Regions from separate parts of the Paraclostridium dentum genome, predicted to be linked through region 1. Evidence: riboswitches for the same ligand, from Rfam matches in the RefSeq annotation. Region 1 holds a riboswitch; the other holds the start of a gene.

Region 1 (8,329 bases):
AATTATATAAAAGACAAAAGGAAAGATTAGGACTTCAACAATTTAGATACTTTGATGAAAACTTTGAGTTTAATAGTGGGAATGCAAAACCTAAAGGAGACTCTGATTTTATAATGAAAAATGGTATTTTAATGTATTCAGAGCTTTCTAAGGAAACTGATGAGTTCTTTAAATATATGATGGATCATGAATTAATGGACTTAGAAACTAAAAAAGGAAAAGGTGCTGGAGGATATTGTACATATATACCAGAATATAAGGCTCCTTTCATATTCTCAAACTTTAATTCAACAGCAGATGATATAGATGTTTTAACTCATGAAGCTGGACATGCATTCCAAGTTTATATGTCAAGATGGATTGAAATTCCAGATATAAACTTCCCAACATACGAAAGTTGTGAAATACATTCTATGAGTATGGAATTTATAACTTGGCCTTGGATGGAGCTTTTCTTTAAAGAAGATACTGATAAATATAAATTTGTTCATTTAGGTAGTGCTATTAAGTTTATACCTTATGGAGTTTTAGTAGATGAGTTCCAACACATAATATATGAAAATCCAAACATGACAAAAGATGAAAGAAAATTAGTTTGGAGAGATTTAGAAAAGAAATATCAACCACACAAAGATTATGAAGGCAATGACTTTTTAGAAAGAGGTGGATGGTGGTTTAAGCAAGGCCACATATTTAAAAATCCATTCTATTATATAGATTATACATTAGCTCAAATTTGTGCACTTCAATTCTGGAAGAAGATGCAAGTTGATAGAGTTAAAGGATGGCAAGACTATCTAAATATTTGTAGAATAGGTGGAACTAAGTCTTTCTTAGATATTGTTAAATATGCTAACTTAATATCTCCTTTTGAAAAAGGTTGTGTAAGTAGTGTTATTGAAAGTATTGATGAATATTTACAATCTATAAATGATAAGAATATGTAAGTGATTTAGATAGCTAGGGTGTTTATTTAGTATTTCCTTCACACCAAGTCCTAAAGTTCGAGGACTTGAAGTGTTACGTCAATACTAAATAAACACCCTTTATTATTTTAAAATCATAGTGGAGGTGGTGTGAAGAGACTTGAAGTATTACGAAAATAACAACTACCACCCTTTGCTATTGTAAACTTATGGCGAGGGAGTTGAGCGGACTTGAAGTGTTACGTCAATACTAAATAAATACCCTTTATTATTTTAAAATCACAAAAAACATTTAAAGAAAATAATGGAAAATTATAAAAGTAATTGACTATTATTCTCAATATTGCTATAATAGGAACAAATAAAAGTGATAATTAATTTCAAATAGTAATTAAAAATAATTGGGAGGTTTATTCATGAAAAAACGAAAGTCATTAGTATTGCTTGCAGCAGTAGTAGCCACGTTAGGGTTAGTTACTGGGTGTGCAGGCGGTAATTCATCAAATAAAGAAAGTAATGAAAAAAGAACGGTTCAATCAGTAAAAGGAGATGTTGAAATACCAGCAGATCCAAAACGAATAGTAGATATTTCAGGAAGCAGTGAAGAACTTTTAATTTTAGGACACACACCAGTTGCTACAGCTAATGTAGACTCTTATGAAACTACTAAAGTACCTTCATACATAGAAGATAAATTAAAAGATACTAAAGTTGTAGGACATTCAATGATGGATACTATGGATGTTGAAGCAATTTTAGGAACAAATCCAGACTTAATAATAATGAGTCAAAGACAAGAAAAAATATATGATCAATTAAAAGAAATTGCTCCAGTAGTTATGATAAAAGACTACGCAAATGATTGGAGAAGTAAATTAATAGATGTTTCAAAGTTATTTAACCAAGAAGATAAAGCTAAAGAGTGGTTAAGTAATTATGATAAAAAAGCTGAAGAACTTGGAAAAGAAGTTGTAGCTAAAAATGGAGATCAAACATACTTAACAGTTTTAGCAACTCAAGGTCAATTTATGGTATTTAGTGATGCGGGTATAGGAACTATTGTAAATGATGATATGAAACTAGCTAGACCTGAAAATATGCCAAAGCAAGATGGTATAACATTACCAACAGTTAGTATGGAAGGTTTAACTGAAATAGATGCAGATCACATTATTGTTATAGCTACAGATTCTGATAAAAAAGATTTAGAAAATAGCTCAGTATGGTCACAAATTAGAGCTGTAAAAGATGGGAATGTAACAATCTTAGATGCTTCACCATACTTTACTCAATCATATAACCCTATAGGTAGAGAGTTATTATTAGAATCAGTTAAAAATGAATTAATAAAGTAATTTAGTATAGCAGGTGTGTATAATGGATTTCATTTTCACACCTGTTTTTAATCATAGAAATATAGAAAGGTATGTTTAGACATGAAATTAAGTAAAAAGAGTTCGGCTTATTTATTAATTACAATTGGAATAGCAATTCTTTTTATTGGTATTTTTATATCGGTATCAATGGGACCTAAGGATATAAGCTTAAATACCATGATAAATAGTTTTATATCCAATTCAAGTGATGTAGATACAAAAATAATTAGAGATGTTAGAATGCCAAGGGCTATAGCTGCGGCATTAGTTGGAGGTTTCTTAGCTGTATCGGGGGCTATAATGCAAGGTATTACGAGAAACCCTATAGCAGATCCATCTGTAATGGGGATAACACAAGGAGCTACATTTACTATAGCTATAGCTTTAGTTTTACAAAAGGTAGTACCAGGGTTTGCACCAGGAAGTTTTGGACTTATGATATTTTCTTTTTTAGGAGCTAGTATAAGTGGATTGTTAGTTTATTTTATAAGTTCTAGAACAAGAAAAAAAGTTGATCCAGTAAAATTAGCATTAGCAGGAACAGCCTTAGGTACATTATTAGTGTCATTAGCTATGGCGTTTGCTATGTACTTTAACTTATCTCAACAATTAAGCTTTTGGATTTCTGGAGGATTAGTAAGTGCTAAATGGGAAGGTGTAAAGCTTTTATTAATTATCGGAGGGATAGGTTTTATATTAGCTATGATAATGGCTCCGAGAATTACAATATTAAGTTTAGGTGAAGAAGTTGCCATAGGGCTTGGACAAAAAACTAACTTAGTAAGATTTATATCTTTAGTAGTAGTAGTTTTAATGACAGGAGCAAGTGTATCTGTTGCTGGAAATATTGTATTTGTAGGTCTTGTAGTGCCTCAAATTGCAAAAGGAATAGTTGGAGCAGATTATAAATATATAATACCTAGTTCTTTAGTTTTAGGGTCTTTGTTATTAGTTTACAGTGATATCTTATCAAGAATGATAAATCCACCGTATGAAACACCAGTAGGTTCAATAACTGCACTTATCGGAGTACCGGTCTTTATATATCTTGTAAGAAAGGAAACTAGATAAAATGAAAACTAATAATAAAAAGTCTAAAATTATATTAATAGCATTAATTTTATTAGCACTTATATTTATTACTGTGTTGATAAGTTTAAATATGGGATCGTTTAAAATAGCACCTATAGATGTATTAAAAACATTTATAGGACAAGGACAGAAAAATTATGAAATAGCAATTTTTAAATTAAGACTTCCTAGAATAGTTATTGCAATATTAGTAGGAAGTGCGTTAGCAACAGCTGGAGCAATACTTCAGGGAGTTACTAAAAATGATTTAGCAGATTCAGGAATATTAGGTATAAACTCAGGAGCTGCATTGTTTGTTGTAGTGTATATATATCTAATGAATGGAAATGTATATGATGGAGTAAGCAACTTAACTATATTTACAATGCCTATAGTTGCATTACTGGGAGCATTATTTGGAGCTTTTTTAATATATGTATTAGCATTTAAAAATGGAATTAGCTCTCAAAGGTTACTTTTAATAGGAATAGGTATAAATATAGCATTTACATCTATAATGACAATTTTCCAATTGAAATTTACAACTCAGGAATTTAATAGAGTAATGGCGTGGACATCAGGAAGTATATGGGGTAGTAACTGGAAGTATGTACTAGCAATACTACCTTTTATAATAGTATTTATGTTTCTTGCAATATATAAATCAAGATATCTAGATGCATTAAATTTAGGAGATGAAATATCTACAGGGCTTGGTGTTAATGTAGAAAAGGAAAGAAAAAAGCTAATAACTTATGCAGTTATATTAGCCGGAGTTGCAACATCAGTAGCTGGAAGTATTTCATTTTTAGGATTAGGCTCACCTCACATTGCTAGAAAGCTTGTTGGACCTAAACATAAAAGATTAGTACCTATATCAGCATTAATAGGAATATTACTTATATTAGCAGCTGATACTGTATCTAGAAATTTACTAGCACCAATAGAAATACCAGTAGGAATAGTTATATCTATAATAGGTGTACCTTATTTTATATATTTAATGTTAGCAGATTAGAAAGAGGTAAAAATTATGAATTCAATAATAACTAAGGACTTAAACATATCTTATGGAAATATAGATATTGTAAAAAACTTAAATTTAAATATACCAAAAGGAAAAATAACTACAATAATAGGAGCTAATGGATGCGGTAAATCTACTATTTTAAAAACTATAGGAAGAATAATAAATCCAAAGAGCGGAAGTATTTATATAAATGGTAAAAATCTTCATGAGGAAAACCCAACAGATATTGCAAAAGAAATGGCAGTACTTCCACAAAATCCACAAGCTCCAAGCGGGCTTACTGTAGAGGAATTAATATCTTATGGTAGATTTCCTCATCAAAAGGGATTTGGAAAGATGAATAAAGAAGACAAGGATATTGTAAGCTGGGCTATGGAAGTTACAAAAATATCTGAATTTAGAGATAGAAATATTGATGATTTATCTGGTGGACAAAGACAAAGGGCCTGGATAGCAATGGCTCTTGCACAAGAAACAGATATATTATTACTAGATGAACCTACAACATATTTAGATTTAGCTCATCAATTAGAAATTTTACAGTTATTAGATGAATTAAATAAAAATGAAAAACGAACTATTGTAATGGTTATTCATGAGTTAAACAATGCATCTAGATTTGCAGATCATATGATAGGAATTAAAAAAGGGAAAATTGTATGTGAAGGTGAAGCTCATGATGTTATGACAAAAGAAAATCTAAAAGAAATTTTTAATATTGATGCAGAAATTGTTGAAGATCCACGAACAAAAAAACCTGTTTGTTTAACATATGATATGGTTAAAAAAAATTAAAAAATAAAGGAATAAAAAAGGAATACTTAAAAGAAATTAGAATAAATATAAATTGAAAGTTAGAAAATTAACTTAATAGATAAAATCTATGCAAAGAAGTTAATAAAAAGATTATAGCTATACCAACGGTTTGACAAAAAATGGACAATATCAACAAAAAAACATAAAAAAATATTTGGAAAAGTATTGTATATATTTACCAAGCTAGATATAATGTAATTAAGAAAAGCACCTAAGGGGCAAAGACAAAATTAAAAATTAAACCGTTTGAAGGTTAAAAGAGACGGTCTCTAATTTGGGGAAATTAGAGATGACCGAAGGGACAAATTTAAATTCATCCCAAAAGGATTTAAATGAAATTCTCAGGTAAAAGGACTTTAACTGGACGGATCTCTGAAAGATATTTTGACAGGGAACTAAGTGGGGACTTAGTTTCCTGTTTTTTAGTTTAACAAAAGAAATTTTGAAAGTGAGTGTAGACAAATGTTAATAATCACTAACAATCCTATGATTCAGGAAAACGTTACTGACAAAGAAGTTATAATGTTAGACACTGACTATATAGGAACATTAAAGGAATGTAGGGATTTAGTTCATAAGGGGTATGAATTATTATCACATCCGCTATATGGGAGCGTAAAACCCAATGAGACACCATATCGTACAGTCATAATTAAAAAGGGGAAATCTCTAGACAAAAATTCATTAAACTTAATAGAAGAAGCCATAGAAACAGCAGAAAAATTTAAAAACAACAAGTTAACTCCTATGTGGACTGAAAAAGTTTTAGACGATTTCAGAGTAATTGATTTTGATATAATGAGAAATACAATCCAAAGAATACAATATGTATAAACTTTGGTGTATATATATTAATAAAAATAGGGGGTCGAGATAATGGAAAATTTATATGACATAGTCATAATAGGTTGTGGACCTGCAGGTCTTGCAGCTGGTCTTTACGGCGCAAGAGCTAAAATGAAGACTTTAATACTTGAAAAAGGAAAAACTGGTGGACAAATAGTTATAACTCATGAAGTTGCTAACTATCCAGGATCAGTTGAAAATGCTACTGGACCAAGCTTAATAGCTAGAATGGTAGAGCAATGTAAAGAATTCGGTGCTGAAATAGTTAGAGACTCTATAGTAGACACTGAATTAGAAGGAAACATAAAAGTATTAAAAGGTGAAAAAGGTGAGTACAGAGCTAAAACTGTTATAATAGCTACTGGAGCTACTCCTAAAAAATTAGGATGCCCAGGAGAAAAAGAATTAACAGGTAAAGGAGTTTCTTACTGTGCTACATGTGACGCTGACTTCTTCGAAGATTTCGAAGTATTCGTAGTTGGAGGAGGCGATAGTGCTATAGAAGAAGCATTATACTTAACTAAGTTTGCTAGAAAAGTTACTATAGTTCATAGAAGACAAGGTTTAAGATGTGCTAGATCTATAGAAGATAAAGCAAGAGCTAATGAAAGAATAGAATTCTTATTAGATACAGTTATAGATGAAATAAAAGGTGATGGATTAGTTGAATCAGTAGTATTTAGAAATACTCAAACAGGTGAAACTAATGAATACTTCGCTGATGAAGAAGATGGAACTATGGGAATATTCATATTCGTAGGATTTGATTCTCAAACAGAGTTATTCAAAGGTAAAGTAGATATGGATGACTATGGATACATCAAAACAGATGATAATATGTTAACAAATATACCAGGTGTATTTGCTGCAGGAGATTGTAGAGTTAAATCATTAAGACAAGTTGTTACAGCAACAGCTGATGGAGCTATAGCTGCAGTAACAGCTGAAAGATATGTAGAAGCAAACTTCGAAGAAGAAGTTACTAATTGCTAATAAAAAAGTACGTTTAACAAGGTTATCGGGGGATGATGTTTATCAAATTAAACATTACTTAGTGAACGGTACTTAAATTAAAATAGCTATTAATATATTAAAAATATATTAAAATATATAAAATCCAATAAGGGGGATACTGAAATGATAGCATTAGAAAAAAATACATTCGATCCAGAAGTATTAGAAGCAGAAGGGCTAGTATTAGTTGATTTCTGGAGTCAAGGTTGTGAGCCTTGTAAAGCATTACTTCCAGATATAGAAAAATTTGCAGAAGCATATGGGGAAAACATAAAGTTCTGTAAATTCGATATAACTAAAGCTAGAAGAGTTGCTATAAAAGAGAAGGTTTTAGGTCTTCCAACTATAGCTATTTACAAAGATGGAGCTAAAATAGATGAAGTAACAAAAGATGATGCTACAGTTTCTAATATAGAAGCTATGATAAAGAAGCACTTATAAGTAATTAATGGGGATTCAATTCCCCGTTAAAATAAATTAAGTTCAAAAAATTAGGGGGTGCCAATATGCGTCTTGAGTTAGGGAAAATCTTTATAAAAGATGTACAATTTGGAGCAGTAACAGAAGTTAAAGATTCAGTATTATACATCAACAAAGAAGAGATGTTAAAAGAAATTGGTGGAGATGAACATATAAAATCAATAGATTTAGATATAGTTCGTCCAGGGGAAAGCGTTAGAATAATACCAGTTAAAGACGTTATAGAACCGAGAGTAAAAGTTGATGGTAATGGAGGAATATTCCCAGGAGTTATATCAAAAGTTGACACTGTTGGAGAAGGTAGAACTCATGCACTTAAAAATGTTGGAGTTGTAACAACTGGTAAAATAGTTGGTTTCCAAGAAGGTATAATAGATATGACTGGTCCTGGAGCTGAATATACACCATTCTCTAAGTTAAACAACGTTGTTGTTATAGCTGAACCAATAGATGGTTTAAAGCAATACGATCACGAAAGAGCTGTTAGAATGATAGGATTCAAAGCTGCTACATACTTAGGAGAAGTTGCTAGAAACTTAACTCCAGATGAAGTTGTAGAGTACGAAACTAAGCCATTATTAGAGTCAATAGCAGAGTATCCAGAACTTCCTAAAGTAGGATATGTATACATGCTTCAAACTCAAGGATTATTACATGACACATATGTTTACGGAGTTGACGCTAAGCAAATAGTACCAACATTATTATACCCAACTGAATTAATGGACGGAGCTATAGTAAGTGGTAACTGTGTTTCAGCTTGTGATAAA
Region 2 (8,329 bases), 990 kb from region 1:
TTAAATTGTGAGATAGTAATTGCTGATAGTCCAGGAGGCCCGTATACTACATCAGCTTTAAAAGGTATATACAAATCAACTGGAATGAAAGATATAGCGGATGAATTAGGTGTAACTCTAAACTATGATGTGAGTGAATTAAAAGTAGAAAATGAAAGCTCTAAAGCATTAAGATTTATGGATATAATAACTCCAATAAAAGAAGTTGATCATATAATTAATATATGTAAATTAAAGACTCATGGTATGGCTACATTTACGGGAGGAGTTAAAAATCTATATGGATCTATTGCGGGATTAAAAAAAGCAGAAATACATTATAGATTTCCAAGCGAAGAAATATTTTGTGAAGATGTATTATTAGATATATGTTCATATGTAAATCCAACACTAACTATTATGGATGGAATTGTTGGCATGGAAGGAGAAGGACCTTCTGCAGGAAGTCCGAGACATATTGGAACAACTTTAGTATCAACAAGTCCATATGCGTTAGATTCAATAGCTTGCAAACTTATAAATTTAGATATAAACAAGGTTCCAACTGTAAGAGGAAGTATAAAAAGAGGATACATAAAGAACGATTTAAGCGATGTTAAAGCAATAGGTGATGATATAAGTCAATTTGTTGTAAAGGATTTTAAAATACCAAAAACAAGCAAAGATTTTAGGTTATTATCATCGACTTTACCTAAGTTTATACATGAACCTCTTACGAAATTATTAACTCCAAAACCAGTTGTTTCTTACAATAAGTGCGTGAAATGTAAAAAGTGTATAGAGGCATGTCCAGCAAAGGTTATAAGTTTAGATTCAAAAATAGAAATAGATTTAAGTAAATGTATAAGATGTTTTTGCTGCCATGAACTATGTCCTAAAAAAGCTATAGATATAAAACGAAGCATAGTATTTAAGTTAATAAAATAATAATAATTGGAGAGTAAATATGAAAAAATTTGAATATCAAGTATTAACACTTGAAGGATTAGATATAGAAGATGAACTAAATAAATACGGGCAAGAAGGTTGGGAATTAGTAGCAATAGACCAACGTGGAAGACAGTATTTAAAGAGAGAGATAAATATATAAGTATAAAAGGCTAGTTGAAATAAATTTATTTATTTTGAACTAGCTTTTTAGCTGAAGTTTAAAATAACACATACTTTTAAAAATAGTGTTTAACAAAATTCTACCGAAATACATATAATAAAAAGTGTCAGTGTAATTTAAATGCACAAAATTTATTTTAGGGGGAGTGTTTCATGAGGGTAGACTGCAAACTATATGAGTTTAGGGGTGTATGGGTAGCAACAGTATATGATATAGATTGGCCCAAGACAAAAAATGATGCTGAAGCACAAAAGAAAGAATTCATACAGTTATTAGATAAATTGCAAAGTCTAAATTTTAATGTAGTTATGGTTCAAATTAGACCTACATCAGATGCTTTTTACAAATCAAAAATCAATCCATGGTCATCATATCTTACAGGAACACAAGGAAAAGATCCAGGGTATGACCCACTTCAATTTATGTTAGATGAAACACATAAAAGAAATATGAAGTTTTATGGATGGCTAAATCCATATAGAGTAACTACTAAAGGAACTGATTTAAGTGTATTAGCAGATAATAATCCAGCAAAATTAAATCCTGACTGGGTTTTGGAATTTAAAGATGCACTTTCATACAATCCTGAAGATAGAGAGGTAATAAACTATTTAGCAACTACAGTTTTTGAAATAGTTTCTAATTATGATGTAGACGGAATAATATTTGATGAATATTTCTATCCAGAAGGTTATCCTATGCCAAAATGTGAGTGTAAATGGATATGTAAATGTGGATGCTGGGAATGTGTAAATGTTGGAGATTACAGAAGATCAGCTATAAATTATTTAATAAAAACTATATATAAAGTTATAAAAGCTACGAATCCAAAAGTTCAGTTTGGAATAAGTCCTTTCCCAGTATGGAAAAATAAGAGTAGTGACATAAATGGATCTAATACAAATGCACAAGAAGGTTATTATGCTTTATATTCAGATCCTTTAACTTGGATACAAGAAGGAACTGTAGATTTCATAGCACCACAAATATATTGGGCAACTAACGACAAAAAAAATCCGTATGAAACACTAGTAAGATGGTGGTCAAACGTAGTGGAAGGCACAAATGTAAAACTATATATTGCACAAAGTATAAATAAGGCAGAAACAGCTAAAGAGTTAGATAAACAAATTGCTATAAATAGAGAGTACCCAGAGGTTAAAGGAAATATATTGTTTAGTTATAGAGATATAGCTAGTAATAATGAAGGTATAGTTCAACAATTAGAAAAGGCATATTCAGAAAAGGCATGTATCTTATAAAAAATAGCCCTTATAATAAGATTTATTTAAACAATAGAAATATATGTTTAAAAAAACTATTATAAGGGGTTTTTTATGCTAAATATTTAATTAAATTAAAAATATACATTACAATTAAAATATTTGTAAGTAAACTCAAAAAAGAGTTAAGAGAAAGCTCAGCATTAGAACCAACCTTTATTACAGGCGCTAAAGGTAACCTGTATTTTTTACAAGATGGATAAAGAAGACAAACTCCACTAGAGTTGAACATATCCAAAAGTATATGAGATATGCAACCTAATATAAAACCATAAAATATTATAGATATATATACATCTAAAAATACAAAGATGTAAGGATAGAATAATTTAAATAAAATATTTATTAACAATGATAAAAAAATTAAAAAGTATATAAATAAGGCACTGTGAGTAAAGCCTCTGTGGTGAAGCTTATTATTAATTATTTTAGATAAAATATGAAACTTTTTTCCTAAGTAGGATTGTGGACAGTCTATGTCAGGAAAAATAGAACCTAATTTTAAGAAGTAAATATATAATAACAGGAAAATAGAAATTTCTATTAAATTGAAATTGGAAATTATGTAATTATAAAATGGACCTAAAAATAACATGCCTAAAAATATACCGCCATTGATATGAGTGTCATATTTAATTTAAATCACCTCCTATAGATTATATTCAAAATATAGAAATATTTTCATCAAATTATTCTGAAAAATTACGGAAAAGTTACGTTGAAAGTGTATATGTAGAAAAATGTAATATATGATGCTAATATTTAGGTATTAATAAGTGGTAAAATATGGGAGGATGAGATGAAAAAGTGGATTAAAAACAACTTATGGATATGGAGGTTACTTGTTGTAATAATTGTACTAGTAATAGTAAATGGAACTAAAAGAAACTCAGACAAAGAATTTGACAGTGGAAGCAATATAAAAATTGAAAAATTAAATACAAATCAGATTGATAATTTAAAAAAATTATGTAAAGTATGGGGTGTTGTAAAGTACTATCATCCTGAGGTTGTAGCTGGGAATGTAAACTTTGATTATGAACTATTTAGAGTTATGCCAGATACGTTAAATGCAAAAAATTCGCAAGAAGCTAATAAAGTAATATATACGTGGGTTAAGAACATAGGAGATGTAGAAGAAAATTCTAGTGGTAAAAATGCTGAAAACAAAAAAATAGCTCTTGAAAGAGATTTAAGTTGGATAAAAAATACTAATTATCTAGATAAAGATTTAAGTCAATTACTAGTTAAGATTTCAAACTCTAACATTTCAAAAAGAAACAAAGCTTATACTACGTTTGATAAAGAGGTAGGACTTTCTAACTTTGAAAATGAAAACCTATATGAAGAAATGGACTATGATGACGATGGTTACAAATTGCTTGCTTTGTTTAGATATTGGAATATAATAGAATACTATTATCCATATACAGATATAATAGAAGAAAATTGGGATGAAGTATTAACTACATTTATACCTAAGTTTGTAAATACTAAAAGTGAGTTAGATTATAAATTAGCAATTTCAGAACTTACAACAAAAATACATGATCCACACGCAGCGGTATATGATATAAATGAAACTTTAACTAAATACTGGGGAAATAAATATGCTCCTATAGAATTTGATTTAGTTGAAGACAGTATTGTAATTAAAAAAATATTTCCTAAATACAAGAATAAATGCGAATTGAAGCCAGGAGATATAGTATTAGAAATAAATGATAAAGACATATTTGAAGTTATAAAAGAAAAATCTAAATATAGATCTCTTTCAAGAAAAGAAGCTATTGTAAATTGCTTACAAGGATATTTATTTAGAACTTCAAATGATAATATTAAGCTAAAACTAAAAAGAGATGGGAAAGACATAATTAAAAATGTTAAGTGTTATAATGATCAATCAATGTTTGATATAAAAGAGCCATCACACAAGCTTTTAGATGGAAATATAGGATATATTAACCCAGGACAATTATCGAAAAATGAAATAGATAAAATAATGAACAAATTTATGAATACAGAAGGTATTATAGTAGATTTAAGAGAATATCCATCTGAATTTATTGTTTATGATTTAGGTAAAATGATTATTTCAAAACCAACAATTTTTTCAAAAATATCTGTACCTAGTCAATCAGTTCCAGGGGAATTTATATTTGAAAAAGATCAAATTGTTAACCCAGATGATAAAAAGCATTATAAAGGAAAAGTAATGATATTAATGAATGAAAGAAGTCAAAGTCAATCTGAGTTTACTGTAATGGCACTAAAAAAAGGAACTAATGCTAAAGTAATAGGAAGTAACTCTATTGGTACCGATGGAAATGTAACAGAGGTTTATTTGCCAGGAGGTGTAACAACTTTAATAACTGGACTAGGAGTTTATAACCCAGATGGCTCACAAACTCAAAGAATAGGTCTTAAACCAGATATTTACATAAAGCCAACTATAGATGGAATAAAAGAGGGAAGAGATGAACTTTCAGAAAAAGCTATAGAAGTTATAAAAAGTAAATAAAAAACAAATATAAGGCTAGAAAATTTTCTAGCCTTATATTTATTTAAATATGTGCACATAATTATTAGTATATAGAATGAAATAATAAATAATTATTAAATCAAGGAAAGACAAATATATGAAAATGAAATGGGAAGAAAAATTTATCGAACTATATACTAAAGGGAAAGTGCAAGAAGCTAAAGATTTAAAAAATATACATGTTCCAAGTAAGTTATACAAATACCAAAAAATAGATGAAAATAGACTGAAAAATTTAGAAGATGGAAAGCTATACTTTTCAAATAGGGAGCACTTAAATGATCCCTTTGACTTACTACCAGTACATTATAATGAAGATGAGATAATACAGTTCTTAAAAGGAGAAGATTGTCCAGCAAATAACTTATCAAAATCAGAAATAATAAGTAAGATAGATAAAGTTTTAAATAGTTTTAGTGATCATATAAAAATACTATCTCTAAGTACTAGCATATATAACATACCTCTATGGACTCATTATGGAGATAACCATAGAGGTATGTGTATTGAATATGATATAGATAACTTAGATAGAAATAGTGATTTTTATGATTGCTTGCTAAAAGTAAGTTATATAGATAAAAAAGTAGAAATAACTGAAGTCTTAAAAAATACTTTATCTAATCTAATAAATAATGATGAGTTAAAAGTAGATTCTATGTTTTTATTATATTTCACATTGACAATGAAACACAAAAGCTGGCAATATGAAAATGAATGGAGAATTATATTAAAAAGTAATAGTGGGGAATGTGGGATAGAAAAAAGTCTAATGAAAGTAAAAGCTATTTACTTAGGAAAAGATTGTAGCAAAGAAAATATAGAAAGAGTTATAGAAATTTCTAAAAAATTAAATTGTAAAGTTTATAAGATGGAATATTCTAAAGGGATTGATTTTAGATTGATACCACAGAAGATATATTAAATTAAATAAATTTAAATTTGATTAGTTAATAAAATTTGTTGACAATTAATAAATTAAGATACTACAATTTAAATATAAAAATTAAATAAACCAGGTGATGTTAGCGAGAGATACTTTTTAAATAAAGAGCCGACGGAGAAATTTGAATAACTTCCAATTTTCAAAGAAACTTTCAGGCAAAGGAATCGTTAACTGATGGATCTCTGGAAAGCCCTTAATTGTAAGGCGCCGAAGAAGAAATGATACTATAAGTATTAAAACTTTCAGGTACAAGAAACAGAGGATATAGGAATATTATTTATTTCTATATCCTCTTTTTAATTTTCTAAAAATATATTAAGGAGAAGTTTGATATGGAAAATTTAAAAAAAACGTATCTACTGAGTGCACACGAAGCTTTAGGCGCAAAGATGATAGACTTTGCGGGATGGTATATGCCACTAGAATATGAAGGCTTAATAAAAGAACATGAATCTGTAAGAAATTATGCTGGATTATTTGATGTATCTCATATGGGAGAAATTATTATAAAAGGTGCGCAAGCAAAGTCTTACTTACAAAACTTACTTACAAATGACATAGAAATATTAGAAGATAATCAAGCTATATATACGTTTATGTGCTATCCTAACGGAGGTGTAGTTGATGATTTATTAGTTTATAGATTCGATGAAAATAATTTTTATTTAGTAATAAATGCTAGTAATATAGAAAAAGATTTTAAGTGGATGAATGAAAACAAACAAGATTATGATATAGAAATAGAAAACATCTCTAGTGAAATTTCAGAACTTGCAATTCAAGGACCTTTATCTCAAAGAGTACTTCAAGAAATATGCGATGAAAATTTAGATGAAATTAAATCATTTTACTTCAATAAAAATATAAAAGTTGACCAAACATCAGTTCTAATATCTAGAACTGGATATACAGGCGAAGACGGATTTGAAATATATTGCAAAAATGAAGATGTAGAAAAAATATGGAACAAATTATTGGAAGTAGGTGAAAAATATAAACTTAAACCTTGTGGATTGGGTTGCAGAGATACATTAAGATTTGAGGCTGGATTACCCCTTTATGGAAATGAATTAAGTGAAGCTATAACGCCACTAGAAGCTGGTTTTTCATTCTTTGTAAAGTTAGATAAAGGTAATTTTATAGGAAAAAATGAATTAAAAATGCAAAAAGAAAAAGGTTTAAATAGAAAGCTTATTGGATTTGAACTTACAGGTAAAGGTATAGCAAGACAAGGGTATGAGGTTATGGCTTATGAGAATGTAATAGGATATGTAACAACTGGATATAAATCTCCAACTTTGAATAAAAGTATAGGATTTGCTCTTATAGATGCTAATTATTCAGAAATTGGAAGAGATGTAGATATATGTATTAGAAAGAAAAAAGTAAAAGCAAAAATTATTAACAAAAGATTTTACAAAAAACCAACAGAGATTCATGCTTAAAAATAGATATTAAAAACTGAATATAAAACTATTATGGAGGTTGGGTTATGTTTAAATATATACCGATTACAGATGAGGATAAAGAAAAGATGCTAAGTGAAATAGGAGTAGAATCAGTAGATGAGTTATTTAGTGATATTCCTAATGAATTAAAGCTTAATAGAGATCTAAATTTAGAAACTTCCAAAAGTGAAATAGAAGTATTAAAAAAAATAAAATCTATAGCTAAAGAAAATAATAGCATAGATAACTTGACTTGTTTTCTAGGAGCAGGAGCATATGATCACTATATACCATCTGTAATTAAACATATTACATCAAGATCAGAATTTTATACAGCATATACACCATATCAGGGAGAAATAAGTCAAGGGACATTACAAACTATATTTGAATTTCAATCAATGATTTCTGAACTTACAGGAATGGATATAGCTAATGCATCTATGTATGATGGAGCTACTGCAAGTGTAGAAGCTTGTGTAATGGCACTAAATAGTGGGAAAAATAAAAATAAAATACTAGTAGCAAAATCTATAAATCCTGAGATTATGGAAGTTATAAAAACATATATGAAATTCAAAGATATTGAAGTTATAGAAATCGATTATGATAGAAAAACAGGAAGAGTTGATGTAGATAGTTTAAAAGCAAATATAGATAAAGAAAGTGCTTGTATGTTAGTTCAAAGTCCCAACTTTTTTGGAATTATTGAAGAAATGGAAGAAATAGAGTCTATTACTCATCAAAACAAAGCAATGCTTATTATGAATGTCAATCCAATAACTTTAGGAGTTTTAAAATCACCAGGAGAGTTAGGTGCGGACATCGCTGTAGGAGAAGCTCAACCATTAGGAAACTCTTTAAATTTTGGAGGGCCATTTGTAGGGTTTATGAGTACAAAATCTAAAAATATAAGAAAACTTCCAGGAAGAATAGTAGGAGAAACTATTGACTCAAGAGGACAAAGAGCATATGTTCTAACACTTCAGGCAAGAGAAC

The links. Region 1 has a riboswitch for glycine ahead of ACN6I1_RS10895 (GrdX family protein). Riboswitches for the same ligand answer to the same signal wherever they lie in the genome.
Region 2: another riboswitch for glycine. It lies ahead of gcvT (glycine cleavage system aminomethyltransferase GcvT); the one in region 1 lies ahead of ACN6I1_RS10895 (GrdX family protein).

The regions. Positions count from the first base shown of each region.
Region 1 covers NZ_CP183813.1:2,362,774-2,371,102, reverse strand. Annotated here, with positions in the region: gene ACN6I1_RS10920 (M3 family oligoendopeptidase) at 1-947, shown strand, start outside; gene ACN6I1_RS10915 (iron-hydroxamate ABC transporter substrate-binding protein) at 1,343-2,281, shown strand; gene ACN6I1_RS10910 (FecCD family ABC transporter permease) at 2,363-3,373, shown strand; gene ACN6I1_RS10905 (FecCD family ABC transporter permease) at 3,375-4,391, shown strand; gene ACN6I1_RS10900 (ABC transporter ATP-binding protein) at 4,407-5,198, shown strand; glycine riboswitch at 5,466-5,586, shown strand; gene ACN6I1_RS10895 (GrdX family protein) at 5,682-6,053, shown strand; gene trxB (thioredoxin-disulfide reductase) at 6,096-7,058, shown strand; gene trxA (thioredoxin TrxA) at 7,203-7,520, shown strand; gene ACN6I1_RS10880 (glycine/sarcosine/betaine reductase component B subunit) at 7,586-8,329, shown strand, end outside.
Region 2 covers NZ_CP183813.1:1,371,962-1,380,290, forward strand. Annotated here, with positions in the region: gene ACN6I1_RS06115 (DUF362 domain-containing protein) at 1-927, shown strand, start outside; gene ACN6I1_RS06120 (DUF4177 domain-containing protein) at 947-1,090, shown strand; gene ACN6I1_RS06125 (glycoside hydrolase family 10 protein) at 1,264-2,373, shown strand; gene ACN6I1_RS06130 (metal-dependent hydrolase) at 2,447-2,989, opposite strand; gene ACN6I1_RS06135 (S41 family peptidase) at 3,194-4,915, shown strand; gene ACN6I1_RS06140 (DUF2971 domain-containing protein) at 5,034-5,861, shown strand; glycine riboswitch at 5,956-6,059, shown strand; gene gcvT (glycine cleavage system aminomethyltransferase GcvT) at 6,215-7,327, shown strand; gene gcvPA (aminomethyl-transferring glycine dehydrogenase subunit GcvPA) at 7,375-8,329, shown strand, end outside.